Regions from separate parts of the Planococcus sp. SE5232 genome, predicted to be linked through region 2. Evidence: riboswitches for the same ligand, from Rfam matches in the RefSeq annotation. Region 2 holds a riboswitch; the other holds the start of a gene.
The links. Region 2 has a riboswitch for preQ1 ahead of queF (preQ(1) synthase). Riboswitches for the same ligand answer to the same signal wherever they lie in the genome.

Region 1: it holds a riboswitch for preQ1, as region 2 does, so the genes downstream of both, queC (7-cyano-7-deazaguanine synthase QueC) here and queF (preQ(1) synthase) in region 2, are expected to answer to the same signal.

Annotation. Positions count from the first base shown of each region.
Region 1 is NZ_JBOGCP010000006.1:6,357-22,036, reverse strand. It holds gene ACRC6Q_RS17185 (universal stress protein) at 12-431, shown strand; gene ACRC6Q_RS17180 (zinc ribbon domain-containing protein YjdM) at 526-867, shown strand; gene queE (7-carboxy-7-deazaguanine synthase QueE) at 1,002-1,712, opposite strand; gene queD (6-carboxytetrahydropterin synthase QueD) at 1,709-2,131, opposite strand; gene queC (7-cyano-7-deazaguanine synthase QueC) at 2,128-2,793, opposite strand; PreQ1 riboswitch class I at 2,800-2,843, opposite strand; gene ACRC6Q_RS17160 (DUF4362 domain-containing protein) at 2,985-3,392, shown strand; gene ACRC6Q_RS17155 (NADP-dependent oxidoreductase) at 3,485-4,426, shown strand; gene ACRC6Q_RS17150 (universal stress protein) at 4,475-4,981, opposite strand; gene ald (alanine dehydrogenase) at 5,234-6,349, shown strand; gene ACRC6Q_RS17140 (M24 family metallopeptidase) at 6,395-7,492, opposite strand; gene ACRC6Q_RS17135 (metal-dependent hydrolase) at 7,752-8,432, shown strand; gene ACRC6Q_RS17130 (DRTGG domain-containing protein) at 8,937-10,244, shown strand; gene ACRC6Q_RS17125 (YtpI family protein) at 10,349-10,654, opposite strand; gene ACRC6Q_RS17120 (DHH family phosphoesterase) at 10,747-11,691, shown strand; gene dnaE (DNA polymerase III subunit alpha) at 11,710-14,766, shown strand; gene ACRC6Q_RS17110 (FadR/GntR family transcriptional regulator) at 14,880-15,530, shown strand; gene accD (acetyl-CoA carboxylase, carboxyltransferase subunit beta) at 15,514-15,680, shown strand, end outside.
Region 2 is NZ_JBOGCP010000004.1:332,835-348,514, forward strand. It holds gene ACRC6Q_RS15155 (STAS domain-containing protein) at 1-350, opposite strand, end outside; gene ACRC6Q_RS15160 (DUF3238 domain-containing protein) at 656-1,846, shown strand; gene ACRC6Q_RS15165 (thiol-disulfide oxidoreductase DCC family protein) at 1,983-2,381, opposite strand; gene ACRC6Q_RS15170 (DUF4440 domain-containing protein) at 2,438-2,800, opposite strand; gene ACRC6Q_RS15175 (TraR/DksA C4-type zinc finger protein) at 2,881-3,408, opposite strand; gene ACRC6Q_RS15180 (phosphotransferase family protein) at 3,493-4,428, opposite strand; gene ACRC6Q_RS15185 (cation diffusion facilitator family transporter) at 4,580-5,488, opposite strand; PreQ1 riboswitch class I at 5,594-5,641, shown strand; gene queF (preQ(1) synthase) at 5,739-6,233, shown strand; gene ACRC6Q_RS15195 (queuosine precursor transporter) at 6,246-6,899, shown strand; gene ACRC6Q_RS15200 (endonuclease/exonuclease/phosphatase family protein) at 6,945-7,784, opposite strand; gene ACRC6Q_RS15205 (MerR family transcriptional regulator) at 8,529-9,290, opposite strand; gene ACRC6Q_RS15210 (ABC transporter ATP-binding protein) at 9,353-11,098, opposite strand; gene ACRC6Q_RS15215 (GNAT family N-acetyltransferase) at 11,127-11,687, opposite strand; gene ACRC6Q_RS15220 (MFS transporter) at 11,738-12,955, opposite strand; gene ACRC6Q_RS15225 (DUF3817 domain-containing protein) at 13,088-13,399, opposite strand; gene ACRC6Q_RS15230 (class I SAM-dependent rRNA methyltransferase) at 13,534-14,727, opposite strand; gene ACRC6Q_RS15235 (hypothetical protein) at 14,846-15,046, shown strand; gene ACRC6Q_RS15240 (STAS/SEC14 domain-containing protein) at 15,261-15,617, opposite strand; gene ACRC6Q_RS15245 (STAS/SEC14 domain-containing protein) at 15,651-15,680, opposite strand, start outside.

The sequences.
Region 1 (15,680 bases), on a different contig from region 2:
GAGTGGATCATATGTATCGAAAGATTTTAGTGGCCGTAGACGGTTCAGAGAATTCGATGCGGGCAGGCAAACAAGCCGCACAACTGGCGTCTTTGATAAAAGGCGTGGAAGTGACCGTTCTTTACGTTTCCGATTTCGATGAAGACAGCAATGAAAAATTTCATGACGGGGGCTCGATAGAGTTTGAATTATCCCGGAAGAAAAAAACCCAACCTGTCAGAGAAGCTTTAGACCGCGAAAAAGTCTTTTACGAAACAAAGGTTATGCATGGGCGGCCGGCGCCGGTCATCATTGAAGTGGCGAACGACGGGAATTTTGATTTGGTGGTCATCGGCAGCAGAGGGTTGAATCCAATATCTGAAATGGTGTTGGGCAGTGTCAGCCATAAAGTCGTCAATCAGGTCCGTTGCCCAGTGCTGATCGTCAAATAATGACTGCCGGACAACAGCTGGTTCTGGTATACTGGAAAAAAAGACCGGTCTGCCGATTGCTCAATAGAGCATAAGATCTGCTGGAGGAAAACAAATGAAAACTTTGCCGAATTGTCCTGAGTGCAATTCTGAATATACTTATGAAGATGGCAGTCTGCTGGTGTGTCCGGAATGTGCCCACGAGTGGAGCCTGATTGCTGACAAGGAAAATACTGAAGAAAAACAGCTTGTCAAAGATGCAAATGGCACGCCATTGAAGGATGGAGATGCCGTCACTGTCAGCAAAGATTTGAAAGTCAAAGGCAGTTCCTCGACATTGAAGATCGGTACGAAAGTGAAAAGCATCCGCCTGGTTGAAGGCGACCATAACATCGACTGCAAGATTGATGGCTTTGGCGCAATGAAACTGAAGTCTGAATTTGTCAAAAAAGCGTAGCATGAAAAGACCCCACCAAAACTTAGTGAAAAGTTTGGCTGGGGTCTTTCCATTTATCCTGACTGGCTCAATTTGAAACGTGGATGTATAGTTCTTCTTTCAACAGATGAAAGAAGAAGCAATCAACTATTAAATTAAACGCCGCGTTTATTGCCCCAAACGAGGGTGTGCAATTGCGGCAAAACCTTCGCATCGTTCATGATCGGCGAACGCACATGGTAGTCGATCAATTGCTCATACCGCTGGAGCAAATCAGTTACTAATTGCGCGTTATCCGTAGTGGCGGTGTCGTCATTGCCGGTCTGCAGGAAGAATGGGACAGCTGGATAACGTTGATGGAGACTTTCTGCATAGGCGAAATCATTCTGGTCGAAAATAACGACTTTCAGGCTGACATTGGCATTTTGCAGATTCTCCATATAGAAATCAAGCTTTGAGAAATCCGTCTTCATGCCAGAGCTGGGTGGCTTCGGCGATAAAGTAATGTCGTCGATGTCGATCAGCCAATCCTGCCAAATGGACGCTTGTGTTTCAACAGCAACTTTCCAGCCCTGCTCGTGGCACAGCTCGACCAATTCACCGATGCCTTTATGGAGAGCCGGATTGCCGCCGGAGATGGTGACGTGGGAAAACGCCTCGCCGCCGATTTGGATCAATTCTTCGACAATTTCTGCGGGCTGTTTGGAGATGCTGGTGCCTGTCCCGTCCCAGGTGAATTTCGAATCACACCAGGAACAGGAATAATCGCATCCGGCAGTGCGCACGAACATGGTTTTTTGGCCCATGACCATGCCTTCTCCTTGAATAGTGGGACCGAAGATTTCCATTACGGGAATTTTCATCATAAGTCCCCCTTGCGCGGACGGTAGACCACATAGCTTGTCGGTGTTTCGCGAACGATGACCTGCAGGCAATTTGGCTGATTGCTTCTCGTTTTCAATACTTCTTGGATCGACAGCCAAACCTGTTGGGCAAGAAGCTCCGTGGTCGGAAATTTAGTCCTGAACTCCGGATGGTCGTTCAGGACACTATGGTCGTATTTCTTATGGATCAATTCTTTCACTAATTTGAAATCAATCAGGAATCCGGTCGCATCGAGCTCATTTCCGGCAATGGTGATGTTGAGATGGTAGGTGTGGCCGTGCATCATCCGGCATTTTCCGGCATCCTCGCTTGGAATAAAGTGAGCTGCAGAAAAATGCAGGTCTTTATTGAGCTCGAATTGGTAATCATGGCTGGCTTGTGGATAAAATTGCTGCATCACTTAACAGCACCTGCCATTTTTTTCGTTTGGTAGCGGGCTAGTCCTTCATTGCGTAAGATGCAGGCGGGACATTCACCGCATCCAGTACTCGGAATGCCATTATAGCAAGTCAAGGTTTTTTCCTGGACGAAATCGAGGGCATCCAAGGTATCAGAAAGCTCCCAAACATCGGACTTGTCCAGCCACATCAACGGCGTGTGGATGATGAATTGCTTATCCATCGCCAAGTTCAAAGTAACATTCAATGACCGGATAAAGGTGTCGCGGCAATCGGGATAGCCACTGAAATCCGTTTGGCTGACACCGGTGATCAAATGCCGCGAACCGATGGCATCTGCATAAACGGCCGCAAAAGACAGAAACAGATGATTTCTGCCAGGCACAAACGTGGAAGGCAATTCGCCTTCTTCTGCTGTGACTTCGATGTCATCGCGCGTTAAAGCGTTAGCGGATAATTGATTGATCAAAGTCATATCCAATACTTTGAAGGAAACGCCAAGTTCGTCAGCGATTTTCCGGGCACATTCGATTTCAGCTAAATGGCGCTGGCCATAATCGAACGTTACGGTTGCAACTTCCTTGAAGTTCTTGATTGCCCAAAACAGGCAAGTGGTACTGTCTTGGCCGCCACTGAAGACGACAACTGCTTTTTCATTTTTCATCTGAAACACTCCTTAGTTTTTTAGAGAGGGAGTTTGCGAACCTCTTTTAGCGAACAGCATTAATGATAACATATTGGACCGTAAAGGGAGCACTTGGCTTCCGCAAGACTGAAGAACCAGGGCACCGAGCAACGGGCATTCTGTAATCTTTCTACGACAAAAGCGTCTAATCTGCAACGGGAGGTGTGGAGATGAAAAAAATCCTGGCAGTACTGGTATCGATGTTGCTGTTGATGGGAGTTGCATGCGACCGGAAATCCTTTGATGAAGCGGACATTATTGAAAACACACATGGAGATGTGACAAATGGAGATCGCTTATACCAGTTCTATGAAAATACGGTAAGTGGAGAAGAGGATGCGGTTAGGGTGATTACCTACACAACAGAAGGGGATCCGATCTATCAGGATCTGACATACAATGGCAATGAGATTGAATCAGTGGAGGATTCCAGAGAAGACGAATTCGGTTCAGGAGAAGTAATAACCAGACAATGCAATTCAATCATCCTATTAACTTCTGAAACGGAACTGGTTTATGTGCTGGAAGGCTGTGATCCTGAAGATGGAATGAATACCATCTTAATGGAAACGGAATAAATTGTTTTATTCTCCAGACATCTCCAGTTTTTTTGATGAGTACTATTTGGAGATAAGGGTATATTTGATAATAACGGAAGGGGAGATGTCAGATGAAAGCGATAGTCATCGATAATTACGGAGGCAGTGAACAATTGAAAGAACGGGAAGTGGAAAAGCCGACCATCAATGAAAATCAGGTGCTGGTTGAAATCCACGCGACTTCCATAAACCCGATCGACTGGAAATTGCGTGAAGGCTACCTGAAAGAGATGCTGCCATGGGAATTCCCGATTATTTTAGGATGGGATGCAGCAGGGGTCATTGCCGAAGTCGGCGCCAAGGTGAAGAACTTCAGTGTAGGAGACCGGGTCTTTACAAGACCGGCTACAACACGGCAAGGAACGTATGCTGAATTTGTTCCGGTTGAAGAAAACCTGCTTGCCCATATGCCGGAGAGCATGTCTTACGAAGAAGGCGCAGCAATTCCACTGACTGGGTTGACTGCTTATCAATGCCTTGTTGACTTTGCAGAATTGAAAAAAGGCGACAAAGTGTTGATTCACGCCGGAGCAGGTGGAGTCGGCAGTATGGCCATACAGATTGCGAACAGCATTGGAGCTTATGTAGCAACCACGGCGAGCGATAAAAATGATGAACTGGTGAAATCTCTCGGAGCCAACCGGGTCATCAATTACCGGGAAGAGGAATTCAGCGAATTGCTGGAGGATTTTGATGCGGTATTGGATACCATGGGTGGAGAAATTCTGGAAAAAAGTTTTAAAGTCCTGAAAAAAGGCGGGAAATTGATTTCGATTGCCGGTCAGCCTTCTGCTGAAAAGGCTGAAGAGCATGGCGTGACGGCCAGTGATTTTTGGCTCGAGCCCAGCGGTGAACAATTGCAAAAGCTGGCTAATCTCTATGTATCAGGTGAATTTAAGCCTTCAATCGGCCATGTTTTTGATTTTACCGAACAGGGGTTGAAAGATGCCCACGAACTAAGTGAATCCCATCATGCACGTGGAAAAATCGTCATTAAAGTAAAATCTTCCTGATATGTAAAAAAGCCTTTCACGAATGTGAAGGGCTTTTGTTTAGTTGGTTTAGAAATTTTCAGGTTTGCCTGATTTGTCTTCAGAATAATATTCTTTCGGTGCATCGTTCTGAGCTTCTTCAGTACGTACCACCAACACATCACATTTTGCGGAACGGACGATGTGCTCGGAAACACTGCCGATCAAGAAACGTTCAACAGCATTCAATCCAGTAGCACCACAGATAATAAGGTCAGCTTCCACTTTTTGAGCTAAATCTCTTGAAATCATCGTTTTTGGAGAACCGTAATCGACTACGATGTTCACTTTTTCAACACCGCCGGCTAAAGCTTCTTTTTTGTATTCATCCAATAAATCTTCTGCGAATTTCTGAGCGCGGTCAGCAATGGAGCGATCATAAGCTTCGATTGCTGCAAATGAACGGGTATCGATTACATTTACCAAGTTTAATGTTGCGTTGTTCCGTTGGGCAATGCCGACTGATTTTTTGAATGCCCATTCTGCTTCTTTTGATCCATCTACTGCAACAAGAATTTGACTGTACTTTAATGTCATCTTAAATTCCTCCTTTTGTCTCTCACTGTAACCATTCGCTATAAGTTTTGAAGTTCCTGCTGAATTGAAGTTAATTTCAAGAATTTTTTGTCTAATTAATGGCGACTATTCTCCCGTCAAACTAGACTGAGAAGAGGAGAAAAGTATGAAATGAGGGCAGAAACTGGTCCAGTCTGTTAAAATGATAGTAATTTCAGAAAACTTCAATTCCCAGAAAATGATTCCAACCAACACAAAATGGAGGGTTTCGAGATGCGAATTGGTATACCGACAGAAGTGAAAAACAACGAAAACCGAATAGCGATGACTCCAGCTGGAGTGGTCAACTTAAAGCTTTATGGACATGAGGTATTTATACAATCGGGAGCCGGGCTGGGTTCAGGATTTACAGATGAAGATTTCAGTGCTGCTGGAGCAGTCATCGTTGAGTCCGCCGATGAGGCGTGGGCGCAGGAAATGGTCATGAAGGTCAAAGAACCCGAAGCAGATGAATATCGTTACTTCCGGGAAGGGCTGATCCTGTTCACCTATCTGCATTTAGCTCCTGAAAAGGAATTGACGCAGGCGCTGTTGGATGCGAAAGTGACAGGAATCGCATACGAAACTGTGCAATTGCCTAATAGTTCCTTGCCACTCCTGACGCCAATGAGCGAAGTGGCCGGTCGGATGTCGACACAGATCGGAGCCCAATTCCTTGAGAAGATACACGGTGGAGCAGGGGTTCTGCTTGGTGGAATTCCAGGGGTCGGACGCGGAAATGTGACCATTATCGGAGCTGGAGTGGCGGGCACCAATGCTGCAAAAGTGGCAATTGGCATGGGTGCCAATGTGACGATTCTGGATTTGAATCCGGATCGGCTGCGCCAATTGGATGACCAGTTCGGGCAGGATGTCCAAACGTTGATGTCCAATCCCTTGAATATAGCAGAATCTGTAAAGAATGCGGATCTGGTCATTGGAGCGGTTTTAATTCCCGGAGCTAAAGCACCGAAGTTGGTGACGGAAGACATGATCAAATCCATGAAGCCGGGCTCTGTCGTAGTGGATATCGCGATTGACCAAGGCGGGATTTTTGAAACCAGCGACCGCATCACGACGCATGATGAGCCGACATACGTGAAGCATGGAGTTGTCCATTACGCCGTAGCGAATATGCCGGGAGCGGTTCCGCGGACATCCACTATCGGTTTGACGAATGTGACTGTGCCTTATGCCGTGCAGATTGCCAATAAAGGATTTGCACAGGCAGTCCTTGCCAATGAAGCTTTGAAAAAAGGAGTCAATACCTTAAGCGGCCATGTCACCTATCAGGCAGTGGCCGTCGACCAGGGACTGGAATACAAATCAGTCGACGACATATTGGGCTGATAAACAAAAAAGCGGCATCGGATTTTTCCGATGCCGCTTTTGCTATTAATTGTTGATGATCTGAAGTTCTTTCGGGAACTTCGTCAAAACTTCATAGCCGTTGTCAGTTACTGCTACGTCATCCTCGATGCGGACGCCGACTTTTCCAGGAACATAAATGCCGGGCTCCAAAGTGAAGACCATTCCTTTTTCCATCTTCATCGGATTGGCGCCATGGATTGAAGGGAACTCATGCACAGAAATACCGAGACCATGACCCAGGCGGTGTGTGAAGTACTCGCCATATCCTGCATCGGCAATGACTTTGCGTGAAATCTGATCGAGTTCAGCTGCCGTAACGCCAGGCTTGACTGCTTCGAGTGCTGCCGTTTCAGCCTGTAAGACGATATCGTAGACGGCTTTCTGTTCTTCGCCGGGTTCGCCGAGCGCCAATGTGCGGGTGATGTCTGAGCAATAGCCCTTATGGACAACGCCGAGGTCGAATAAAACCAAATCGCCATTCTGCAATTTGCGGTCCCCGGTTTTGCCATGCGGTGAGGCAGCTTTATCTCCTGTCAACACGGTCGTATCGAACGACATATGGGTGACGCCGCGTTTTTTCAAGGCCAATTCGATTTCCGTCATCACTTCAATTTCCGTGATGCCTTCTTTGATTGTTTTGGCCGCAACTTCAATGGCGTAATCAGCCAATGCCGCCGCTTCACGCAAAATCTCCAATTCGGCATCGTCCTTGATGACGCGCATCGCATTCAGCTGATCATCCAACTGGACAATTTTCAGTGAGCTGAACAATGATAGGATGGCGTCGTAACGGTCCACCGTCATATGCGCTTTTTCGATTGCCATGGTGCTCAATTCAATTCCGCGGGACTGGGCAGTGTTGTATAAGATCTCCATGGAATTTTGCGTGTCTTCATGGCCGACGATTTCGCCGGTCCATCCGGCATTCTTTGCATCCGGCATTTCCATTTTCGGACAGATCAGGAACGGCTCAGCTTCAGCGAAAACCATGACACCCAACAGGCGCTCATGCGGATTGCTCTGGAAACCGCTCACGTAAAAGACGTTAAAGGGATCTGTGATGAACGCTGCATCAATCGATTGTTCCTTCAAATAATTCTGTAATTGCTTGATTTTGGTCATATGTATTCCTCCTCTACATGTGTAGCATATCAAAAATCAGGGTATAAAACAGCTATGTGAGTTGAATTAGTAAGCTTCATCACTTCCAGTGGATAAAGGAAATTGCGCTGACACCGTCATTTCATAGCTGAAGCATATTTCTAACGGTATTCAGCCAAACTCTTGCCTGCAGTGATTTCTTCAAGCTTGCTATTATAGAGATAGGAAGGAATAATTCATTTTCTTCATCGATCGTTAAAAAAATCATTGGAGGGATTTCATGCACATCTCGTATCACGGACATTCAATTGTAAAAATCAAAACTGGAGAACACACGATTCTCATTGATCCGTTCATCAACGGCAACGAATTGACAGATTTAAAAGTTGCCGATGAAAAGCCTACTGCCATTCTATTGACACATGCCCATAACGACCATGTCGGTGACACGGTTGAATTGGCAAAGAGCAATAATGCACAAGTAGTGGCTCCGGTCGAACTTGCCAATTATTTGGGCAGCCAGGGATTGAATGCAACCGGTATGAATCTGGGCGGGGCCCATGAATTCGATTTTGGTGTAGTGAAGTTCACAAAAGCTTTCCATAGTTCTTCTTATACGACTGAAGAAGGCGAAGTGGTATATGGCGGCATGCCAGCAGGAATCCTCTTTAAAGCGGAAGGCAAAACGATTTACCATGCCGGTGACACTGAAGTCTTCGGTGACATGCAGATCATCGGGGAACGCAACGATATCGATGTGGCATTTGTGCCAATCGGCGACTTTTTCACAATGGGACCGGAAGATGCGGCTTACGCGGTGGAATTATTGAAGCCGAAAGTGGTTGTGCCGATCCATTACAATACCTTCCCGCCGATCAAGCAGGATCCTGAGCATTTCAAATCAATGATTAAAGGCGCAGAAGTGAACATCCTGCAGCCAGGTGGCAGCATCGAATTATAATAGGCAGAAAACCCGAAGAGTCGAGGCTTTTCGGGTTTTGTGTTTTCTAGAGTGAGTTTTATTGTGCGTCTCCACATTTCTAGTTGTCCAGTTGCGACGGGCTGTTCCTCGGGACGTAAGCCACTCTGGCTGTGCGACTGAAAAAACGCCGCTTCGCCAAAGTGGCTTACGCCTGTCGGACCAGAACGCCCGTCTCCACTTTTCGTATTGTCCAGTTGCGGTGGCCAATTCCTCGGGACATAAGTCAACTCGGCTGTGCGGCAAAGAGCGCCACTTCGCCGATTCGCCTTATGCCTGTCGGAACTGAACGGCCACCTCCACATTTTTAATTGTCCAGTTGCGACGGGCTGTTCCTCGGGACGTAAGCCACTCTGACTGTGCGGCTGAAGAAACGCCGCTTCGCCAGAGCGTCTTACGCCTGTCGGACCAGAACGCCCGTCTCCACATTTCTTGTAATTATGCTACACTAGAATGTACAGGAACGTAGAAAGAATGGGTGAAATCATGGCGACTAAACATGAACAGATATTGGATTATATTGAGACTTTGGCAGTGGGCGAGAAAATTTCGGTGCGGCGCATTGCGAAAGATCTGCAGGTGAGTGAAGGTACTGCTTACCGTGCGATTAAAGAAGCGGAAACCAAACGCTTGGTGTCGACGATTGAACGTGTCGGGACGATCCGGATTGAACGTAAGAAAAAAGAGAATATCGAACGTCTGACTTACGCGGAAATCGTCAATATCGTCGATGGTCAGGTATTGGGCGGCAGAGCCGGGTTGCATAAATCCCTCAACAAATTCGTTATCGGAGCCATGCAGCTGGAAGATATGATGCGCTATACAGAGGCGGGCAATCTGCTGATTGTCGGCAACCGCTATAAAGCACATGAGTACGCGCTTCGTGCCGGAGCAGCTGTGTTGGTGACGGGTGGATTTGAAGCGTCCGAACAGGTCAAAAAACTGGCGGACGAATTTGAGTTGCCGGTCATTTCGACGAGCTACGATACTTTTACGGTAGCGACGATGATCAATCGGGCGATTTATGATCAGTTGATCAAGAAAGAGATTCTTTTGATTGAAGATATTTTAATTCCATTGGAAGTGACGGCGCATTTGAATCTGAAAGATCCGATCAGCCGCTATCATGACCTGAATGAAGAAACGACGCATGGTGGATTCCCTGTGGTCGATCAAGCCAATAAACTTGTAGGCATCATCACGTCTCGGGATGTGATTGGCCATCCGCCTACTGAATTGGTGGAAAAGGCGATGACCAAAGATCCGATTACCGTCTCTATGCAGACAAGTGTCGCGGCGGCGGGGCACCGCATGATCTGGGAAGGCATCGACTTAATGCCGGTAGCGGATGATCACGGCAAACTGAAAGGGGTCATCAGCAGGCAGGATGTGCTGAAGGCGATACAAACCGCACAACGGCAGCCGCAACAGGGTGAAACGATTGACGATATCATCAAAAGTCAGCTTCACCAGCAGGCAAGCGATAAGTTGATCCTGGAGTTCCGTGTCACGCCTCAAATGACCAATGCCTATGGATCGATTTCCCATGGCGCATATACAATGATTCTGACAGAGGCGGCAGGAGCGGCCTTAAAAACAAGAAACCGGAAGGATAGTGTATTGGAAAATATTGCAATCTATTTCCTGAAACCGGTTCAATTGGATGCACTGGTGTTCGTCAGGCCCAATATTTTGGACATAAGCCGAAAATCCGCAAAAGTCGAAGTGGACGTTTCCTTGGAAAACGAAATCGTTGGCAAGGCGATGCTGACTTTCCAACTATTGGATCGTTAATCTAAATCAAGCGGAATCAATAGATAACATTAAAAAGGCAGGAGCCGGACTCGGTAAACGAGTCCAGCTCCTGCTTGAGCATTCTTATGTGCAAAGAAAGGCGTTTAAGGGTTCAAGTCTGCTTCTTCTTCAAGGAATACGTGGTAATGCCTTGCTGCTTTGTAGTTGTAGTATACCAACGCCAAGCCGAGTACGATGAAAATGGCTGAAACGATGTACGTAATTGTTGATTGGAAAACGAACAGCTGGTTGATTCCAAAAAAGGTGACAAAACTTCCTAGAGCCATGGACGCACGTGCGGCATACCATTTCTTTCGGATTGGCAAGACGCTGCGTGTCCGGAATTGCTTTGTTTTGTTATAAAAATAAATGACAAATGATACAATGATTAAAACAACGAATATTAACATAAGGACCTCCTGAATTCCAAAACTCATTATCATTGTACTGAGAACTGAGCAAAATTGCGAATGGATTTCCTTATAAATGGAGGAACTCGGAAATGAACAGTCAAATCGTCGACACAATTAAGCAATACAGCACCATCATTATTCACCGTCATGTACGGCCAGACCCGGATGCTTATGGTTCCCAGTTGGGATTGAAATATCTATTGGAACAGAATTATCCGGATAAGCGTATTTTGGGTGCCGGCGCACATGATTACACGATGGACTTTCTGGATTTTCCTGATACCGTAACGGATCAGGACTTTGAAGGGGCATTGGTGATTGTGACCGATACCGCAAACACCGAGCGAATCGACGATCAGCGTTATAAGAGAGGCGCTAAACTCATCAAAATCGACCACCATCCCAATGACGATGTCTACGGTGATATTGTATCCGTCGACACGACAGCCAGCTCCGCTTCTGAATTGATCTATGATCTCTATACATATGGCCGGGAAAACGAGGGATGGACCTTATCTGCAAAAGCGGCGCGTTTATTGTATGCAGGAATTATCGGTGACACCGGTCGCTTCCTATTCCCAAGCACAACGCAAAAGACCTTTGCGATTGCCGGCGAACTCATCAAATACGATTTCGACCGCGATGCATTGCATAATGGCATGTATGAAATGGACCGTAACTTATTGCATTTGCAGGGATACATGTACCAGAATTTCAAAATGGATGAAAATGGCGCTGCCCACGTCAAAATCACCAAAGACATTTTAAAGGAATTTGATGTTACGGCGACCGATACCTCTTTACTTGTGGGCTCACTCGGTAATGTCAAAGGCATGAAAGCCTGGGTCATTTTAATAGAAGAAGATACGGAAATTCGTGTGCGTCTGCGTTCGAAAGGCCCAATCATCAATACATTGGCGAAGGAATTCGGCGGCGGTGGCCATCCGATGGCTTCCGGGGCAACGGCTTATTCCTGGCAGGAAGCTGACCGGGTAATCGAGCGCCTCGCTGAAATCTGTGCTGCTGCAAACTAAGAAGGGAGTAGAGTGTCAATGGTTTATCCGCATATAAGCACATCGGCTGATTTGCTGAAAAGCACGGTGCGCCTTGACGAACTTTTCCCGTATTTGAAAGAGCAGGGAGCCGCTTCAGCCGCAATCGTCAACACCAAACTATATGGCATTCTCCCATTTTGGGAAGCGTGCCGCCGTGCCGGCATCCATGGGGTGATCGGCCTTTCGGCATTTATCGAGTTTGAAGAACAGCAGTATCCGGTGGTTTTCTATGCTCAGTCGAATAGCGGCTACGGGAATCTGTTGAAGATTTCCAGCGCCCTTTCGACAAGAGATAAAGAGGCGATACCGGAACAATGGCTGAAAGCCTATCGGAACGGCTTGATTTGCGTGGTTCCAAACAAACCCGAATGGCTGCTGACAGATCGCAGTCCTGTATTCCGATACATAAAAGAGTTGTTTGGTTCAGCAGCATTCGGAAGTTTAGAGCGGCCTGGTGGGATTTCATCTGAACAGGAACAGGCATTTGCCGAACTCTGTGATCAGGCAGAACTGCCGATCATCGCATCGCATGAAAGCCGTTATCTGCATCAGCAGGATGCCTTTGCCTATGAAGTGGCATCCGCAATCGGCCAAGGCCTGAAGATGAATGATCCGGAAAGGAAAAAGCCTGAGCACACCCATGCATATGTCCCAAGCCGCCAGGAGTTCGAAACCTGGTTTGCCGATCAACCGGAATGGCTGGAGCGTACGGCCCAAATGCTGAAGAGCTGCCAGGTGACGATTCCCATGGACCGCCAACTGCTTCCGGTGTTTCCGTTGCCGGCAGAAACCGATAAAGCAATTTTTATTTCAGAACTCTGCAAATCAGGGTTGGAAGAGCGGGTTCCAGGCTATTCACAAAGCTACCAGGAACGACTGGATTATGAACTGTCGGTGATCGGGACGATGGGCTTTATCGATTATTTCCTGATTGTTGCAGATTTCATGAAGTATGCGAGAGACCAGGATATTCTGACAGGTCCGGGCCGTGGATCTTCTGCCAGTTCGCTGGTTGCCTACTCATTGAAGATCACGGATGTAGATCCGATTGAACATGGGTTGCTGTTTGAACGGTTCCTGAATCCGGAGCGGATTACACTGCCGGATATCGACATTGATTTTGCCGATTACAGACGTCATGAAGTGGTGGACTACGTAGCGAAAAAATACGGTGCAGTCCGAACGGCGCAGATTATTACATTCGGCACCTTATCAGCCAAAGCAGTTGCCCGGGATACTGCCCGTGTTTTCGGCTTCGAAGCAGAAGAACTTGAAGCCATTTCAAAAATGATTCCGAACCGGCCAGGCACGACGCTGCGCTCTGCCTTAAAAGAGTCTCCAGCTTTGAACGATTGGATCATTGAGCGGGAAGAACGCAAATCCTGGTTCAAGACAGCTTTGAAATTGGAGGGCCTGCCGCGCCATGCCTCCACCCATGCAGCAGGCGTGATTTTAAGTCCGTCGCCGTTAGTTGACCATGTACCGATCGAAAAAGGCCATGAAGGCATTTATTTGACGCAATGGCCCATGCAGGAACTGGAAGCGATCGGTCTGCTGAAGATGGACTTTCTGGGGTTGCGTAATTTGACGATCCTGGAGCAGATCCGCGGTCTGGTGTATTGGGATACTAAAAAACGCGTCGACTACCGCAGCATTCCGCTCCAGGATGCAGACACCTATAAGTTGTTGGCTTTGGGTGATACCACCGGGGTTTTTCAATTGGAGTCCGACGGCATGCGGCGTGCGCTCCAGCAGATCAAACCAACAGCCTTTGGGGACATTGTCGCGGTCAACGCGCTGTTCCGGCCAGGCCCGATGGAATTCATTCCTTTATACGCAAGACGGAAACATAAACAGGAAGCTGTAAAATATGTCCATCCGATTCTCGAGCCGATTTTAAGTGAAACTTATGGCGTCATTGTCTACCAGGAGCAGATCATGCACATTGCGGCGAAGATGGCCGGTTTTTCGCTTGGGGAAGCCGATCTGTTGCGCCGTGCTGTCAGCAAGAAGAAACGTGAAATTCTGGATGAAGAACGGGCGCATTTCACCCGCGGAGCCAAAGCCAAAGGATTTACTGAAGCCGAGGCATCGGAAGTCTATGATTTGATCGTCCGTTTTGCCGATTACGGCTTTCCGAAAAGCCATGCTGTCGCTTACAGCCTCATTTCATATCAGTTGAGCTATATGAAGACCCATTATCCGGTCTACTTCTATACAGGCCTATTGACCAATAGCTCAGGCAATGCCGAAAAGACCAAACAGCTGTTGCAGGAGATAAAAGAAAAGAAAATTCCGCTGCTGCCGCCTTCCGTCCAAAGGAGCCGCCATTCGTTTTCAGTGGAAGATGGCCAGATCCGGATTGGCTTGAACGCGGTAAAAGGCGTGCCGGGAACGACCGTGAAAGCTTTGATGGGTGCCCGGGAAGATGGTCCGTTCACCAGCCTGTTCAATATTGCCGAGAGGATTTCGGCTTTGCATTTTAACCGGAAATCGTTTGAACCGCTGATCAAAGCAGGAGCGCTTGATGATTTCGGCTATGACCGGGGAGTTTTATTGGCTTCGCTGGACAGCGCCATCAAGCATGCAGAGCTCGTCAAGCCGAATGAAGATCCCGGATTGTTTGATGATATGGGATCGAGCTTCATGAAACCGAAATACACAAAAGCAGCAGAGCTGCCTGAAAGTCTGAAGCTCGATTTCGAAAAAGAGGTCTTTGGGTTTTATTTGTCCAAGCATCCGATTGAACGCGAGAAAGAAGAGCGCCAAAAATCCTTCGTTGAGCTGAAACTGCTGAAGACGAAAAAGGACCGGGAATCTGTGAGGGTACTGGGCATGGTGGAAGACATCAAACGGATCCGGACGAAGAAAGGGGACGCGATGGCCTTTCTGACGTTGATGGATGAAACAGGTCCGGCTTCCATTACTTTGTTTCCGGTGGAGTATGCCAAATACAACCTTCTTCTGGAACCGCATGCCATCCTTGAAATCCAGGGCGTAGTCGAAAATCGCAACCAAAAAACAGCTATTATCTGCAAAAATATCGAAACCTGACTGCTTTTCTAAAAGAAAAGCAGTTTTTTCTTTACGTGGCACTGTTTTTTTTGTAAGGTATAGGATATGAGTGGCCAGACCACTTTCAAAAAAATGGGAACTGAGGAACTGTCATGAATCAATCGAAACGATATTTGGATATAGTACGGGACATTCGTGATATGATTCGGCAGGAAAAAATCAAGCCGGGTGACCGGATTCCATCTGAAAGGGAACTGGCTGAAACCATGCAAGTCGGCCGCTCGACTTTACGGGAAGCGCTGCGCAGTTTGGAGTTATTAGGGTTGATTGAAACCCGCAGAGGCGAAGGAACTTTCCTGTCTGACCACAGAAACCAAAAATTAGTTGAAGTCCTGTCAACTTTCGTTCTACAGGACAATCAGTCACATGAGGATGTTTGGGAAACGCGCCTGCTCCATGAGGTCGCGGCCATCCAGGCAATCTGCCGAAACGAAGCAGCCAGCCAAATGAAAGTTTGGGAGAGTTTGCGGCTTCGTCTTGAAGATGAAAGTTTTCTGCGGGAAGACTTTGTCCGGGAACTGATGGTATTGTCCGGCAACCGTTTATCATTGAAAATCTGGTTCTTGCTGAAGCAATACAGCGGAAATCCATACGACGGGACCGTTTCATCCGAGGAAATTGGCAGTATGAACGATATATTGGCAGCAATTGAACGACAAGACGCAGATACAGCCATTCATGGGTTCAAGGCTTGGAGTGAATGGCTGCAAAAGGAGAGAATACGCAATGGCAATGATTCGTGATATTTTTAAACGCAATAAAGACAGTAAAGAAGCAACTATTCCTTCGAAATCTGCCAAAGATGTTCCGGAGGGATTGATGACCAAATGTCCTTCCTGCAAGGAAATCACTTTGACAAAAGAGTTGAAGAAAAACAATAAAGTTTGCCCGAA
Region 2 (15,680 bases):
ACAGTGCCATCGTTATAATAAACCGGAACGCCGACAAAGGTGCCTTGTCCATAATCTGCTGCAATGTCCATAGAACGGGTCATCTCATTTTTAGAGACATCCTCAATAACCAATGCTTTCGGACCATGGTTGATGCTCAAGCTGCAAAAGGAGTGAGGAAGAGGCATGGAACTGCCTTCTTCGACCAATTCTTTTTCTGAGTTGCGAACTTTAATAATGTGGTTTGTTGTCCCATCATTTCTGGCGATAAATAAGGAATTGATCCCAATTTGCTTACTCAGCAGCTGTAGAATATAAGCCGCCGCCTCATCAAAGTTGCTGAAAGCTCTTGCCTTCTGAATAGTATCCATTGCCATTCCCCCATCCCTTTTGTTCAATCTCTTTGTTCTCTATATTTTCTTGATAAGATTCAAATCGATGAGTAAATAATTATTATGTAAAGATACGCAATAGAAAAAAAGGTATGCAAGCTGCATGTTATCCGCTTGGAAAATAAATAAAAACCGAATATGCCTATATTACTACCTTAATTATACAGTTAAAATACTTAAATCTACATTTAATTTGTGTAACAAATATTTCGCTCCTTCAATAACGGGTTCATTCTTTTGTTAAAAAGGGTATATGCATAACAATAGCATGTGGAGGTGGGGAAATGGCAAACGAAATGGATATTTTGGTATTGGAACAATCCGAAACAATGATTTATTTTAGATGGACTGATACAGAAGATGTCTGCCGGGTAAAAAGAGATGAACAGATTGTTTATACCGGCACTCAAAATCTGTTTAAAGATGAAGGATTAAAAAAAGGCGAATTGTATACCTATACCCTTGAACGGTTGGACGCTTCAGGAAGTTGGACAGATAAGATCAAGCTGCATACGGGAACGGAAAACCGAAAAAAAGACAGCATTAACCGCTTGGAAGAAATTGTGCTGACAACCATCGTTTCTAAAAGCCGGATTTCTTTAGCATGGGGAGAAATTGAAGGCATTACCCAATTCGATATTTACTGCAACGGAAAATTTATTGAAACTGTCGAAAGAAATCAATACACCGACCGCCAAGTGCCCATGAATGAAGAATTCACCTACTGGATTCGCGGAAAACGTCCTGTAGCAAAATCCGAAGAGCGTTTCAGTGAAGAAAAATTCACTCTGGCCAAAATTTTTGGCACGCTGAATTGGAATTCGTCAAAGGAGAAAGCGGCCATGGAAGAGTTTTGGCTGACTAAAAAAATCGCTCCTTTGGATTCATTATTGTCTGATGAGGAAAAACCAAAAATCTATCCAGTCTGGCAGTTCCGCTACAACACCTTCTTGCCTGAGCTGATATTAAAAAATCCGAATCTCTTATCGCCTTTCCCTTATTTCCAAGGTGACGGCCGGGAGTTCGATCCGGACTCACTGCATTACCGTACACAAGTGAGTTTCACTGTTGACTTGAAAGAAGAAGAGTCGTCATTCGAGTACGATAAGGATGTCGGTCCCACCATCGGATACAATTGGCGAAAAAAATTCAGTAAGGCGGACGTAGCTTCTTCTGAAGGAATCGAATTGGAAAAGATTGAAGAAACAGGCCATAAAGTTTCCGTCACATTAAAGCACAGTATCGGAAACCCGATCACCACTTCGCCGAATATCGATTATGAAGTATCTGCTGCCTTTTACCGGGACGGCAGTTATGACATTATCGGAATACATGACCAATCACCAAATCATGAAGTGTACTTAAAGCTCGATGATGGTGAATGGATGGAAATTCATCAGACCGAAAGTGAAGGCTTGGCCTATATGGCCGGACCGATTGCCAGCCAGTATTGGCGGATCTCTAATTTCTATTGAGCACTGTTTCATTCATTAAACAAAGCCCGAACCGGAACTGACTCCGGATTCGGGCTTTGTTTATTTTAGTTATTCAAACTTCACTAGTTTGTTTAATATCTCTCAAATCTACAGAGGCGCTTCCACCTTTACTCTCTTACTTATCTAAAAAACGTTTACGGATATGAGGCGGCGGCAGCATGCAGCTGTCCAGCTTGCCAAATACCTTGTAACGGTTTTTGGCTACTATATCATACGCTCCGTCACGGATCGCGCGTGGGAATGGTTTCAGGTAATAGGCCAGCTTCCAAAGACCGGTTAAATGATTTGAAATCATTAAAGCACCTTCAGATTTCACATATGCCTGTCCATCTTTTATCAAAACCACACTGTCGACATCCTCAGGCACCTTATATTTTTTTGAAAGTTCCTGTCCGACTTCACTTTGCAGCGAAGCAAATTGATAATAGCCGGCCGGATCGTGATTTATAATGAATTGAACACTTGAATCGCAAAAATTACAATCTCCATCAAATAAAACAATGGCATGTTCCATATTGGTTTCCTCCTTTGCCGAAAATAGTTCTGTTATCTAAATATCCTCTTTTGCCTTTATTGAAACACCTTACCGGTTGAAACTGTCCCTTGATGAAAAAATAATTTCCAGCCATGTTGTCTTTTTTTCCAAATTGAACTTCGATTCGTTAATTTTCCAGTCTTGTGATTATGGACTTGATAGGTGGTCAGGACCGCATCCGGACCCAATTCGTGCATAACGAAAGACTTTATTTCCATAGAATCCGGATTCAACGGATGATTCCCATTATAATGCGAGCGCTTGATGATGCCGCCCGAACTGCCAAATTCGTAAAACTCATCGTCCAGCACTTGGCCCAGCTTTTCTGTTGAAACTCGGAACTCAGGCTTCAAGTGACTGCATTCCAACTCATAAATCTCTTCTGTCAATTTATCCATTCCTATTCTCCTCACCTATTATTTCCCGGGAAATGAACTCAGTATATAAATAACCCCTTGCCTAACGGCAGGGGGCCATATCATTTATCATCTTTAAAGAAGTCCTCTGGATCTTCATTTGGCTGATCTTGAGGCGTATCAGATGACCCGAAATCTTCGACGTCTTCAAAGCTGTCCTGGTAATCGCGAACAGCACTGTCTTCCTTCTCAACCGGCTGGGCTGTGGAAGCTTGGAGCACATCTTCTTCTGGCGGCCGGCTTTCCAGATCAGGTACTTGATCCGCGTGATCGATGCAAGTCAATGCAGTCGGCAACGCTTCCAGCCGCTCAAACGGAATGTCTTTTCCGCAAACTGGGCACTTGCCGTATGTGCCGTCTTCGATTGCTGCCAAAGCTGCTTTCGCTTCCTCCAGTTCTTCTTCTTTAAACTGTGTCAACGCCATGCCGCGCTCCTGATCGTATAAATCGGTAGCATTGTCAGCAGGATGGTTATCATAATTTGAAAGCTCAGTAGTCTCGAACTCTTCTGTATTCTCCACACGCTCTTCCAGAGATTCCACTTGTTCTTCCAATTGCTTTTTCAATTGTTTCAGTTGTTGATCTTTCATCCGATTTCCTCCTCAAAAAACTCACTTATCCTATATATTGCCTTTATCGGGGAAATCAAACCTGAAAGTATCGTCGTACTCCGCTTAAAAATCGTCAAAACGGTCCAGCAAACTCAATAAATAATCATCCAAACGGTGACGCATCAACTCATCAGACAAGCCTTTCATGCCAAAAGCTTCCCATCCCGGATACACTACTGGCGAACCATCCAATATATCCGTCAGCGAAACCAGATCCCAGTAAGGATCATATGTGAATAGACTGCCGGCATTGCGCTGATAAGCTGCCAAAAAATCATTGGCTACAGAAATTCCGTACATCTGGGCCAAATTGACCCGGCAATGTCCGACATCAATTCCTGCAGGCCCCCGACAAGCATTCACCCAGTCCACGATGGCACTGATTTCCCCATTTTCCCACAACACATTAGCTGGATGGAAATCACGATGAATGAAACATTCCTCAGCTGCGGGACGGCTGCCGGCTACAATGTAAAAAGCACGCATCCAATCGTTCTGTCTTTTCGACCATTTGGGTTTTTCCAATAAAAACGCATTATTGTAGGAAAAGTATTCGTAAGGAAAGCCTTCTGCCTGTGTTTGATGCAATTCAGCCAAAGCTGCTGCCAAGCCTTCCAGCCACTTTTCATCATTTGCTGGCTGAAGTACCACAGAACCAGGCACCTTCGTCATCAAGACGGCAGGCATCCCGCTCTCCTCTCCTGTTTCATCATAAGCAATTAAGTGAGGAACAGGGAAGCCGGCTTGTTCAGCGAACTGAAGACTATCTGCTTCGTGTTTTGCCAGATCAGGTTCTTTTTCCAACCAATCAGCTTTATGGAAAAATCGGAGAACGTACGAGAGGACATTTCCATTCTCTTGAACAGCTAATTCAAACAAGGTGGAGGACGTTCCGCCTTTAAATGGCTTAACGCTTGTTATTTCTACCGTTTCTCCAAGCTGTGCCTTTATCCATTTCAGTGATTGCGCCTGCAAGCCGGGCTGTTCATTTCCTGCCATCCTGGACACTCCTTTCTGCCTATCTTTTAGCTTTAGTGTACCATGAACAAATAAGGATTCTATAATTTAGTAACGTGTTTGACTGCTGGTAAACATACTGATTGTTCTTCTATAGAATAGCCGAAATCCAGTTGCCTTGGAGTACACGAAGTTACACTTCCAGTGAGTGGTGCACAGTTTCCGGTTTTTCAATCTGAATGGTCGCATGTTCGATTCCACAATAGTCATGAACCAGCTTTAACGCATCCTGAAGAACTATTTGCTCATCTGCTTCGACTGTCACATCGATATGGCAGGTAAACAGGTTGAGTCCGGACGTAATGGTCCAAATGTGAAGATCGTGGACATCCAATACCCCTTCAATTCCAAGAAGCCGTTTCTTCACTTCTGGTGCATCGATTGTATGGGGCGTGCCTTCCATCAATATATGGAGGCTATTTCTGAGAATCCCCCAGGCACTCCGCAAAATCAGCAAAGCAACCAATACGGAAATGATGGGATCCGCCAGCGTCCAGTCAAATAAGAGAATTAACAGACCAGCCACTATGGCACCGACTGAACCAAGCGCATCCCCAATAACATGCATATAGGCACTTTTCATATTCAAGTTGCCCTGGACATCTGCGTTGCGGTTGAGCACCCACGCACTTAAACCATTAGCTGCGAGACCGATTGCCGCAATCATCAGCATCCAGCCACCTTGTACTTCCGGCGGTTCATAAAAGCGTTCGATGGCTTCATAAACAATAAAGCCCGCAATGACAAATAAGGTCGCGCCATTGATGAAGGCGGTTATGATTTCAAAGCGGAAATAGCCATAGGTTTTTTTCGCAGAAGCTGCTTTTCCAGCAAACCAGATCGCTGATAGGCTGAGTGCAAGTGAAACGGTATCCGATAACATATGGCCGCTGTCCGCAATCAAGGCAAGGCTATTCGTAAATAGGCCGCCGAAAAATTCCAGCACCATGATGCCGGCGGTTATGGCGAGCGCCAGAACCAATGCTTTTTTATTGCCGGCCCTTGCCGCTTCAAAATGATTATGTTCATGATGATGTCCCATGCCGCAATCGCCTCCATCTTCTTGCTGTTATTTTACCAAAATTGGCCGATTGACAACGAATAGCAAGTCTTATACGATAGATGAGGAAAAGTAAATAACCCGGCAACGGGAGAGGTTCATAGCATTTCACCCTCTATAAAAAACTATGGATTGTCGAAACTCAGCCAAATCCACATGCGATTTGGCTTTTTCTTTTGTCCGTTTTTTATAGCCCTCTTTCAAGCCGGCCATCTAAAGGAGGCCGTTTTTCATGGCAGGAAGAAACGAAGATACACTCGATCATTTATCATTGCTCGGCAATCAGAACACCAAGTATAAATTTGAATACGACCCGGAGATTTTGGAGCCGATCGACAATCTGCACAGCCGGGACTACTTCGTGAAATTCAATTGTCCTGAATTCACATCGCTTTGTCCGCAGACAGGACAGCCTGACTTCGCAACCATTTACTTGAGCTTTATTCCAGACAAAAAACTGGTGGAAAGCAAATCGTTGAAACTTTATCTGTTCAGCTTCCGCAATCATGGAGACTTCCATGAAGATGTAGTCAATATCATTATGAATGATTTGATCAAGTTGATGGACCCGCGTTATATCGAAGTATGGGGGAAATTCACGCCGCGCGGCGGATTGTCCATCGACCCTTATACAAATTACGGCAAACCAGGCACAAAATACGAAGAAATGGCATCGTACCGGATGATGAACCACGACATGAATCCGGAAACGATTACCAATCGCTAAGGGGCCGAACAAATGTTACTTTACTTGAACGGCGCATTTGTCGGCCTATTGATCCTATCGAATATTTTAGCAGTCAAGTTGTTCAGCATCGGTGAATGGGCTGTTTTGCCGGCGGCTGTCATCGTCTATGTCTTTACCTTCCCCATTACAGATACAATTGCGGAAGTATACGGCAAAGAAGCTGCGCGACAAACTGTTACAGCAGGATTTGTCACCCAGCTTTGCGCATTGGCTTTCATTTTCTTCGCCATCCATCTGCCGTCTGCACCCTTCTTTGCAGATCAGCAGTCTTTTGAAACGATTTTTTCCGCAGGCTTCCGGGTGACGTTGGCCAGCCTTGTCTCTTATTTCATCAGCCAGAACCTGGACGTCAGCATTTTCCACAAGCTGAAACAGCGCCATGGCAATTCCAAGCTGTGGGTACGCAATAATGCTTCTACAATGACCAGCCAATTGGTCGATACCAGCATTTTCATCTCCATTGCTTTTTACGGAACCATGCCCGCCAGCGCATTACTCGGGATGATTTTCACACAATACCTGTTTAAATTACTGGTCGCTGCTGCGGATACACCGCTGGTTTATTTGTTGGTCAAAGTATGCAGACGTGAAATGCAATCCGGCAAACAAATTTTCGGACACCAAAAACCGGAAGCTCTCCAATAGAGCTTCCGGTTTTTTATGGTTATAGTAGATTATAAGAGCAATTGCTTATACTCTCGCGCGTGCTTTCTGTGCGCGCTCTTTACTGCCCGCTTTAACACCAGCAAGTACCAGATCTGCCACAATCGGCAAATGATCGGAAACCGATGTTTCAATAACCGCTGTCTGAACAACTTCAACTTCACTGTCTGAAAAAATATAGTCGATCCGGGTCGCCGGCCAAAAAACTTCTTCCGTTTCGTTGTTCACATAAGGAGAAGGATACGTATAGGCATCTCCTCTTTTCATTTGCAGGAAGGCATCTTCAAAATGGCTTGTCAGTTTTTGCATGTGAACGTTTGAAGAAGAAGCATTGAAATCACCTGCAATGATGCGCGGGAAACGGCTTTTCCCTGTAATCCCCAGAATTTCATCGATGCTGACGGCGAGTTCGCTATCCTTCAGCGCCAAATGCGTATTGAAGACGCTTAAGTAATTGCCATCCACTTCAATGACGGTTTCCAAAATTCCACGTTGCTCGTTATTGCCGAAAGGGCAATAGACCTGGGTCAACAAATGATTCTCTACGTACTTGATCGGGTATTTACTTAGCACCACATTGCCGTACTGCCGATTCGGCCGCTCTGAATCCTCAGGCACAAAATTCATATTGGCGCCATAAGCCGCATACATGCCAAGTCTTTGGCTCAGCCATTCCACCTGGTCGACAAATGAACTGCGGGCAGAAAAATAACGGTCAACCTCCTGCAGGGCGATAATTGTGGCACAGGAATCTTCCACGACTTCAGCTGTCTTCTCCAAATCAACTATTCCATCCATCCCAAGACCATGAGCAATATTGAACGACATGACTTTTACAATTGGCGCCTTCTTTTTCTTCCCGTGCATGCAAACCTCTCCTTTTCGAATAAAACGAATCGTTGGCAGCTGCTTTAATTGGTTTCAGTATACCAAGTTGAAAAAAAATTGCTATAACAAGGGTGTAAATGATTGTTATGAATTTGTAAACACGAAAAGCGGAAGCGGCCGTTAAGCCTCGACAAGCGCTGGAAGCCTGACCGGTAATGGCACTCTTTGCCATTGCCGGTCAGGCTGAAGCGACTCGAGAGGCTGGCTGCTGGAGCTGGACAACACGAAAAGCGGAGACGCCGTTCAGCTCCGACAGGTGTAAGACGCTCTGGCGAAGCCGCATGTTTTCAGCCGCACAGCCAGCGTGGCTTACATCCCAAGGAGTTGGCCGGTGGAGCTGGACAACACGAAAAGTGAAAGTGCCTGATCAGCTCTGAAAGGCATACGACAGACCGGCAGTGTGGCGCTCTTTGCCACGCAGTCGGGTTGGCTTATGACCCGAAGAGCTAGGCACTTGCAACTGGACAACACGAAAAGTGGAGACGGATAAGCTAAAAATGAGGCTTCCCGCTGCAATAACTTCATCTTTGATCCATACAACAGTCTATTTCTGTGGCTGATTTCAGCTTTATGCACGTTCCGGAAAGCTTACGCACGCTTATTAGAATTTATGCACGTTCATTGAAATCTAAATCCAGTACACCTCCACCCACAATCAATCCAGACATAAAAAAATGCAGACAACCCGTTTTCGGAGTTGTCCGCAGTTAAAATTCCCTTCTGTTATTGCTGTGCCGTATAGACCTCAATCGCATCCCGCAGGAATTGTGCAGCTCCCGGCTCTACTTTGTCATAGTAGGCAGCAAAGCGATCGTCTGCCACATACATCTCGGCAAGCCCCATATGCGCGTCCTTGCTATAGGTCGGCCACGTAAAGCCCAGCCACCGGCGATGCAGATCAGCCGTTTGCTGCGCCGCTTCGCTCGATGGGTCGCCTGTTCTGAGGGCCTTTGCCAACTGGTCCAGTACCTGCTGCTCCAGGCGTATGAACTCCTGGTATTTCTCTTCGCTCATGTTCAGCATTTTCACGTTGGATCGGTCGACTAGATCATCGCCGTATTTGCCGCGAATTTCATCTCCATATTGCTTTTCGTTATCCTCCACCAGCTGTTGTTTAAAGCCCTGGAATTTCTCTTTATCAGCCATGATGCTCTCTCCTTCTGTTGCAGAAATGGTTTTTTCCACATTGCTTATCAAGAGGTCCAATTGCAGTCGTTTGGCGTGAAGTTTTTCCCGGTGCTCTTCTAAAGCTTGGGAGCTGCTGAAACCGGGATCGTTGACGATGTTCTTTATGTGTTCCAAATCCAGGCCTAGTTCACGATAGAAAAGGATTTGCTGCAGCTTGTCCACTTCCTGCTGGCCATAGATCCGATACCCTGACGAGCTCTTTCTTGCCGGCTTCAAGAGCCCGATCTCATCGTAATAGCGCAATGTCCTTGTACTGATTCCAGCCAAATTCCCTAGTTTTTGTACGGTGTATTCCATCTCACCACCTCCTGATAAACCCAGCTTACACCTTGACGTTGCGTCAAGGTCAAGTGATCCAGTCAAGTTAATTGCTGTTCAGCAAACTCACGGTAAAGGGAGTGGGAAGCTGTCAGTTCCCGGTGTGTGCCAATGCCCGTGACGCGCCCTTTTTCAATAAAGACGATTTTATCCGCATCCACAATCGTCGACAATCGATGGGCGATCACCAAAGTGGTTCGCCCTTCCATCAAACGGCTTAACGCCTGCTGAACAATGCCTTCTGACTGGCTGTCCAGGCTTGCAGTCGCTTCGTCCATCATCAGGATTTTCGGATCGCGCAGAAAAGCCCGGGCAATCGCGATCCGCTGACGTTGGCCACCTGACAATTTGACGCCGCGTTCTCCTACTTCCGTATCCAATCCATCAGCGAAGCCACGGATAAAATCTTCCGCATAAGCCATACGCGCCACGCGCCAAAGCTCTTCGGTTGAAATTGTTTCAGGATCCGGCAAGCCATAGGTCAGATTGGCACGGATCGTACCGCCCATCATGGCACTTTCCTGGGAGACATAACCGATCTGATCGCGCCAGGAAGCGATTGAAATTTCATTGATCGGGATATTTCCAATCGAGATTTCACCGGATGACGGCTCATAAAATCGCTCAATCAAGCCGAAAACCGTTGTTTTCCCGCCGCCACTCGGTCCCGCAAATGCAATCATTTCCCCAGGCTGCGCTTCAAAACTTACATCTTCAAGGACTTGCTCCCCTTTTTCATAGGCGAAGCTCAATCCTCTTACTCTCAGCACCTTACCGGCAATATCCATGTCCGGCTTCTGCTCCCGATCTTCCAAGGACAGTTCCAAAATGCCGATGATGCGTTCTGTGGCGCCTTTGACTTTTTGAAGTTCTGTAAAAAATCGGGCAAAAGTCGCCATCGGGACGATGATTTGAAATAGATACAATAGAAAAGCGACCAGCGATCCTGTGGACATTTCCCCATTCGCCACGCGGATTCCGCCGTAGCCGATGATCGATACGATGACGACCATGACCACCAAGTACATCAGCGGAGCAATCAAGGCATAGATTTTCGCCTCTTTCATGCCGAGCGCAAACAATTTATGGATGCCTTGTACGCCTTTGGTTTCTTCCGTATCTTCAGCTGTCGAGGATTTCATCAGACGGATTTCCCCTAACGTCTGTTGGACATGGCCTGTAAAATGCGCAGTCTCATCCTGCAGATTCCGGGAAATCTTGGCCATTTGGCGCCCTAAAGGGATCATCACCGCAATCGTCAGCGGGACCGCCAACATCATGACCAGTGTCATCTTCCAGTCCAGAATGACCAAAATGATCACGGCCCCGATAATGGAGATGATGCCCGTGACAAAGGATGGAAAATGGTCCGTAATCAGATTCCGGACAATGCCCGTGTCGTTGACGACCCGGCTCACCGTTTCACCGCTGGAGTGCTGATCGAAATAGCTGACGCGCAGCCGGATCAACTGAGCCCACATCCGTTCCCGTAAGCCTGCTACTACCCGCTGCCCCACCATGCTCAGCAAGTAAATCGAAACCCCGTTGATGATGGCCTGCACGATAAAAGCAACGCCGATTCCAGCAATCAACGGAACACTGAGCGAGTCGAGTGAAAAACCATCGACCAGGTTTTTCGTCAACAATGGGACCACCAGGCCGACGAGCGTCGTAATTAAACTGGCAAGCAACCCCACTGCAAGTGCGAGCTTCGGAATCTTCAGTGTCAATAACAGCGAAATGAACGGCTTCAGACCTGCATCTTTGTCTTTGTCTTGCTTCTTCATAATAAAAGCCCCTGTTCTTTGGGTCGCATCAAGCGAATTTTGCGTAAATGCATGTATCGGTCAAGCGTTTTCCGTCCACAGAGCGCTCGTCATTCTTCAGCGTCCCTTCCAGGATAAACCCAAGCTTTTCAGGAATGGCGCGGCTTTTGAGGTTTTCAGCGTCGCATTGAATTTCAAGGCGATTGCATTTCAGTGTGGTGAAAGCCAGATCGGTCAATGCCGAAACGGCCTCTGCCATGTATCCTTTTCCGGTCGCTCTCGAATCCAGCCAATAGCCGATTTCCATCTTCGGCACATCCCATTCAATGGCGTGGAAGCCAGTAGAGCCGATAAAGTTTCCTGTCTCTTTATCAAAAACCAGGTAACGAAGGGATTCCCGTTTCAGGAAATTCAAATGCGACTCCAGTTGATTGATTTCCGTTTCCTCTGGAGACGGCTCTTCCTGCGCAAATCCGAGCCATGGTTTTAAGTCTTCAAGTGAAGCTTGAATCGCTGCATTCACCACCTTTCCATCTCCAGGCATCGGCATCCGCAGCAGCAAACGCTCCGTTGTTATTTCTGTTGGCACTTCCGGCAAATTTTTCGTCATCCAGCATTCTCCTCTACTCGTTTAACTCATTCCAACGGCCACACTCCCCTTTAAGAAGCGGCGACTATTTTCCGGTCACGCGGCAGCCAAAGGCCGACCAAGCCGATAATCGGCAGGAAGGATACAACCACCATCGTTTCGTAGACACCGATGGCATCCATTAAAATACCGATGACAACAGCACCGATCGCACCCATGCCAAAAGCCAGGCCAACGGTCAATCCAGCCATCGTGCCGATTTTGCTTGGCACGAGTTCCTGGGCATAGACGACCGTGACGGAAAAACTCAGCATAATGAAAAATCCGATCAATGCCAGGAAAATCAGCACAGCGTAAAGCGGCAGGTACGGCAATAAAGCGGCAAGCGGAATCGGGACGATGATGGAAAGAAGAATAACGTTCTTCCGGCCGATTTTATCCGCCATAGGCCCTCCGAAAAAGGTACCGGCCGCTCCGACGCCAAGAAACAGGAACACATACAGCTGGCCCTGCTGAATTGTCAGGCCATAAGATTCAATCAAGTGGAAAATATAAAAGCTTGTCATATTGGTGACGTAGAAAGAACGGGCAAAAATAATAATCATCAGGAGGGCCAATGCAATACCTACTTGTTTTTTCGTCATTTCCGGCAGAGAAGACAATAACACTTTCTTCACTTTCTGAAGCTTTTCCTGCTCCAGCTGCCGCTTGTACCAGATGGAGATTTTCGTCAGGATAAAAATACCGAGCGCAGCGACAAACAGGAACAAGGCAGCGCCTATCTGGCCGAGCGGCACGAGGATGAAAGCACTGATCAGTGGAGCAAGCGCCTGGCCCGAGTTCCCCCCTACCTGGTAAATCGACTGGGATAAGCCTCGCTTGGACCCAGCCGCCATATAGGAGACACGCGAGCCTTCCGGATGGAAAACAGCAGAACCCAGACCCAGGAATATGACCGAAACGAGAATCATCCAATATTCAGGGGCAAACGCCAATCCTGCAATGCCAAAAAATGAGCTTGTCATGCCGAGCGGAAGTGCATAAGGCATCGGCTTTTTATCACTGATGAATCCCACAACCGGCTGCAGCAAAGATGCTACGATATTCAGCACAAAAGCGATCAAGCCCAACTGAGTGAACGTTAATCCGAGATCCGCTTCAAGTATCGGGAACATCGCCGGAATTACTGCCTGTAAAGAATCATTCAGCAAATGGCAGCCGCCAATCGCAAACATTACCGGATAAACTGGATTTCCGGCTAAAGAAGAAGAACTTATCGCTTTCGCCATGGTGTTACCCCCAATACAAATCTGTAAATTACAATAGTTCCATTATAGAGGAGTTCGGCACCTTTCGATAACCCCAAATAAAAACACCTGCAGGAAAGCCTGCAGGTGTCTGATTCATCAATTTTGAGGCATTTATGCAGCAGAAGTTTTCAGCTGCTGCCAATTTTCAAGCCGTTTATCTAAAACGAAATTGCCGAACGGCAGGAACGCCGAAGCAACGGCTCCGATGGAGAAACGGAACGGCCATCTGAAGATGAATGTCATGTAGACAGTCACTAAGATATAGACAGTGAACAGTGCTCCGTGAATCGGTCCGATCACGCTGACCGCTTCCGGAAATCCAACAAAATATTTTAATGGCATCGCAACAAAAAGCAGGATCAATAACGAACCGCCTTCAAGCAAGCCCATGAAACGAAATGTTCCCAATGCATTCTTAAACATCCACTATCCCTCACAATCTGCTTCCATTATAGAAGCACAGCAGATTGCTGTACAGGGATTAGCAATAGAAATGGAGAAGCATTTGGCTCCCTCTGCAATTTTTCGTCACAAACGCCGATCCAACACTTACTCCTTCAGCCCAATTTCACGAAAAGAACTTTCAGGTAATCGCCTTCTTTAAATTCCTTTTGTACGCGAAAATCACTCGGCAATGTGAATTCCTCAACAATGCTGTATTTTCCGCCAAGATCTTTAAAGGCTTTATCGATAAACCCTTTAAACTTTTTCATGCCAAAAGAGGCACTGTTGGTCGAAGCGACAATGACGCCATTTTTTTCCGTAATGGCAATCGCTTCTTTCATCAGATTCGTATAGTCCTTAGAAGTGCTGAACGTGTATTTTTTTGAACGCGCAAAGCTTGGCGGATCTAAAATGACCACGTCGAACTTCAATTCTTTCCGCTTGGCGTATTTAAAATAATTGAAGACGTCCATCACCAGGATATCCTGGGTCTCGTAATCGATGCCATTGACGCTGAATTGCTCGATTGTCTTGCTGGAGCTTCTTTTCGCCAGGTCGACACTCGTCGTCTTCACCGCTCCACCAAGTGTTGCCGCTACTGAAAAAGCACCTGTATACGAGAAGGTATTGAGTACGGTTTTGCCTTTGGCATACTTCTGTTTAATGGCATTACGGACATCCCGCTGATCCAGGAAAATCCCCGTCATGGCTCCGTCGTTTAAGTAAACAGCAAAATTCACACCGTTTTCTTTGACGATCAATGGGAATTCACCGCGCTCGCCTGTAACGAAATCGTCTTCTTCAATATACTGCCCTTTTGTATCAAAGCGTTTTTTCTGGTAGATGCCTTTGCATTCAGCAACATTCTGAAGCGCCGCAATCACCTGGTCTTTAAAGGTATATACCCCTTCACTGTACCAGCTGAGCAGATAGAAGCCGTCGTAATAGTCGATGATCAATCCTCCGAAACCATCGCCTTCCCCGTTAAAGACGCGGAAGGCCGTCGTTTCTGGGTTGTTGAAAAACGATTTTCTATGGGCAATAGCTGTTGCCAGCTTGCGCTCAATAAACGCCTGATCAATGGCTTCCTGTTCATCGCGCGTCAAAATCCAGCCAAAGCCTTTGTTTTGCTGGCCATAATAGCCTTTTGCCAAGAACCGTCCCTGCTTGTCTGTCAGCTTCAGGATGCTGCCCTCGGTTTGCAGAACCTCCGGATTGTCCAACGCCTCTTTGGTGATCAACGGGTAGCCCTTGGCATATTCCGCCTTGAATTTATCTGTTAGTTTAATTGAAATTTCCGATTTCATCGTTTCTCATCCTATCTGTAAAACACCATTTTGCTTTATAATTAGTGTATACGATAGCTGTCCTTATTCCCACCCTGGCCATGTGAATTTTCCAAGACTGCCCATAGGAGGAATTGCCATGAAGCAGAAGTTCCATGTCTACAACATTCTCTTGACGACCGGGGAACACCTGGAGAATATCCGGATTGAAGGGCCTTTGGAAGACCATTTCTCCGGTGTCGCGGTAAGTCTGTTCCCTGTCGAGGATATGGAAGGAAAAACGATTGTCCTGAGCATTTTTCATATCGTCAAAGCGGATTTGATTAAAGTGGAGGGATAAATCCTTTATCTGCAAAAAAAAAGCGTTTCGCATGCTATCTGCGAAACGCTTTTTCAATGCTTATAAAATAAACTTTTCAGCTTTTCCATTTAGTGGCCAGGCTCCAGCGCCCAGATTCTGGGGTCATAAGCCACTCTAGCTGGGCGGCTGAAAAAACGCCGCTTCGCCAGCGCGTCTTATGCCCGTCGAATCTACACGGGCGCTTGCGCTTTTCCTACTCCTGGATCCATTCCCAGGCTTCATTCATTTCATCCATTTGGAAATGCTTGACTTCAAGCTTCGGCAGCAGGCTTTCCATTTCCGTCAGCTGCTCATTCAAATGAGTGGAGCTGATGACGGCGAATTTATGGAATTGGTTCCATGCATCCATATTCACCTGCATGCTTTCTCCAAGACCCGTAAAAACAGCGTCTTCAACGCCATTTATCACGGCATAAATATTGAACTTTCCTTTGTCTTCAAACTTCTCCTGGATAATCTTGTCGATCTTCAATGCATCTTCACGCGTCGCTGTTCCTTCAAATTCAATCGCGATGGTTTCTGTGTCTTTACTTGGCACAAAAGATAGCATATGTCCCCTCCTCCGGTTCATTGTCTAAACTGCTCATTCTTTAATCCAGCTCCATGCCTGCTC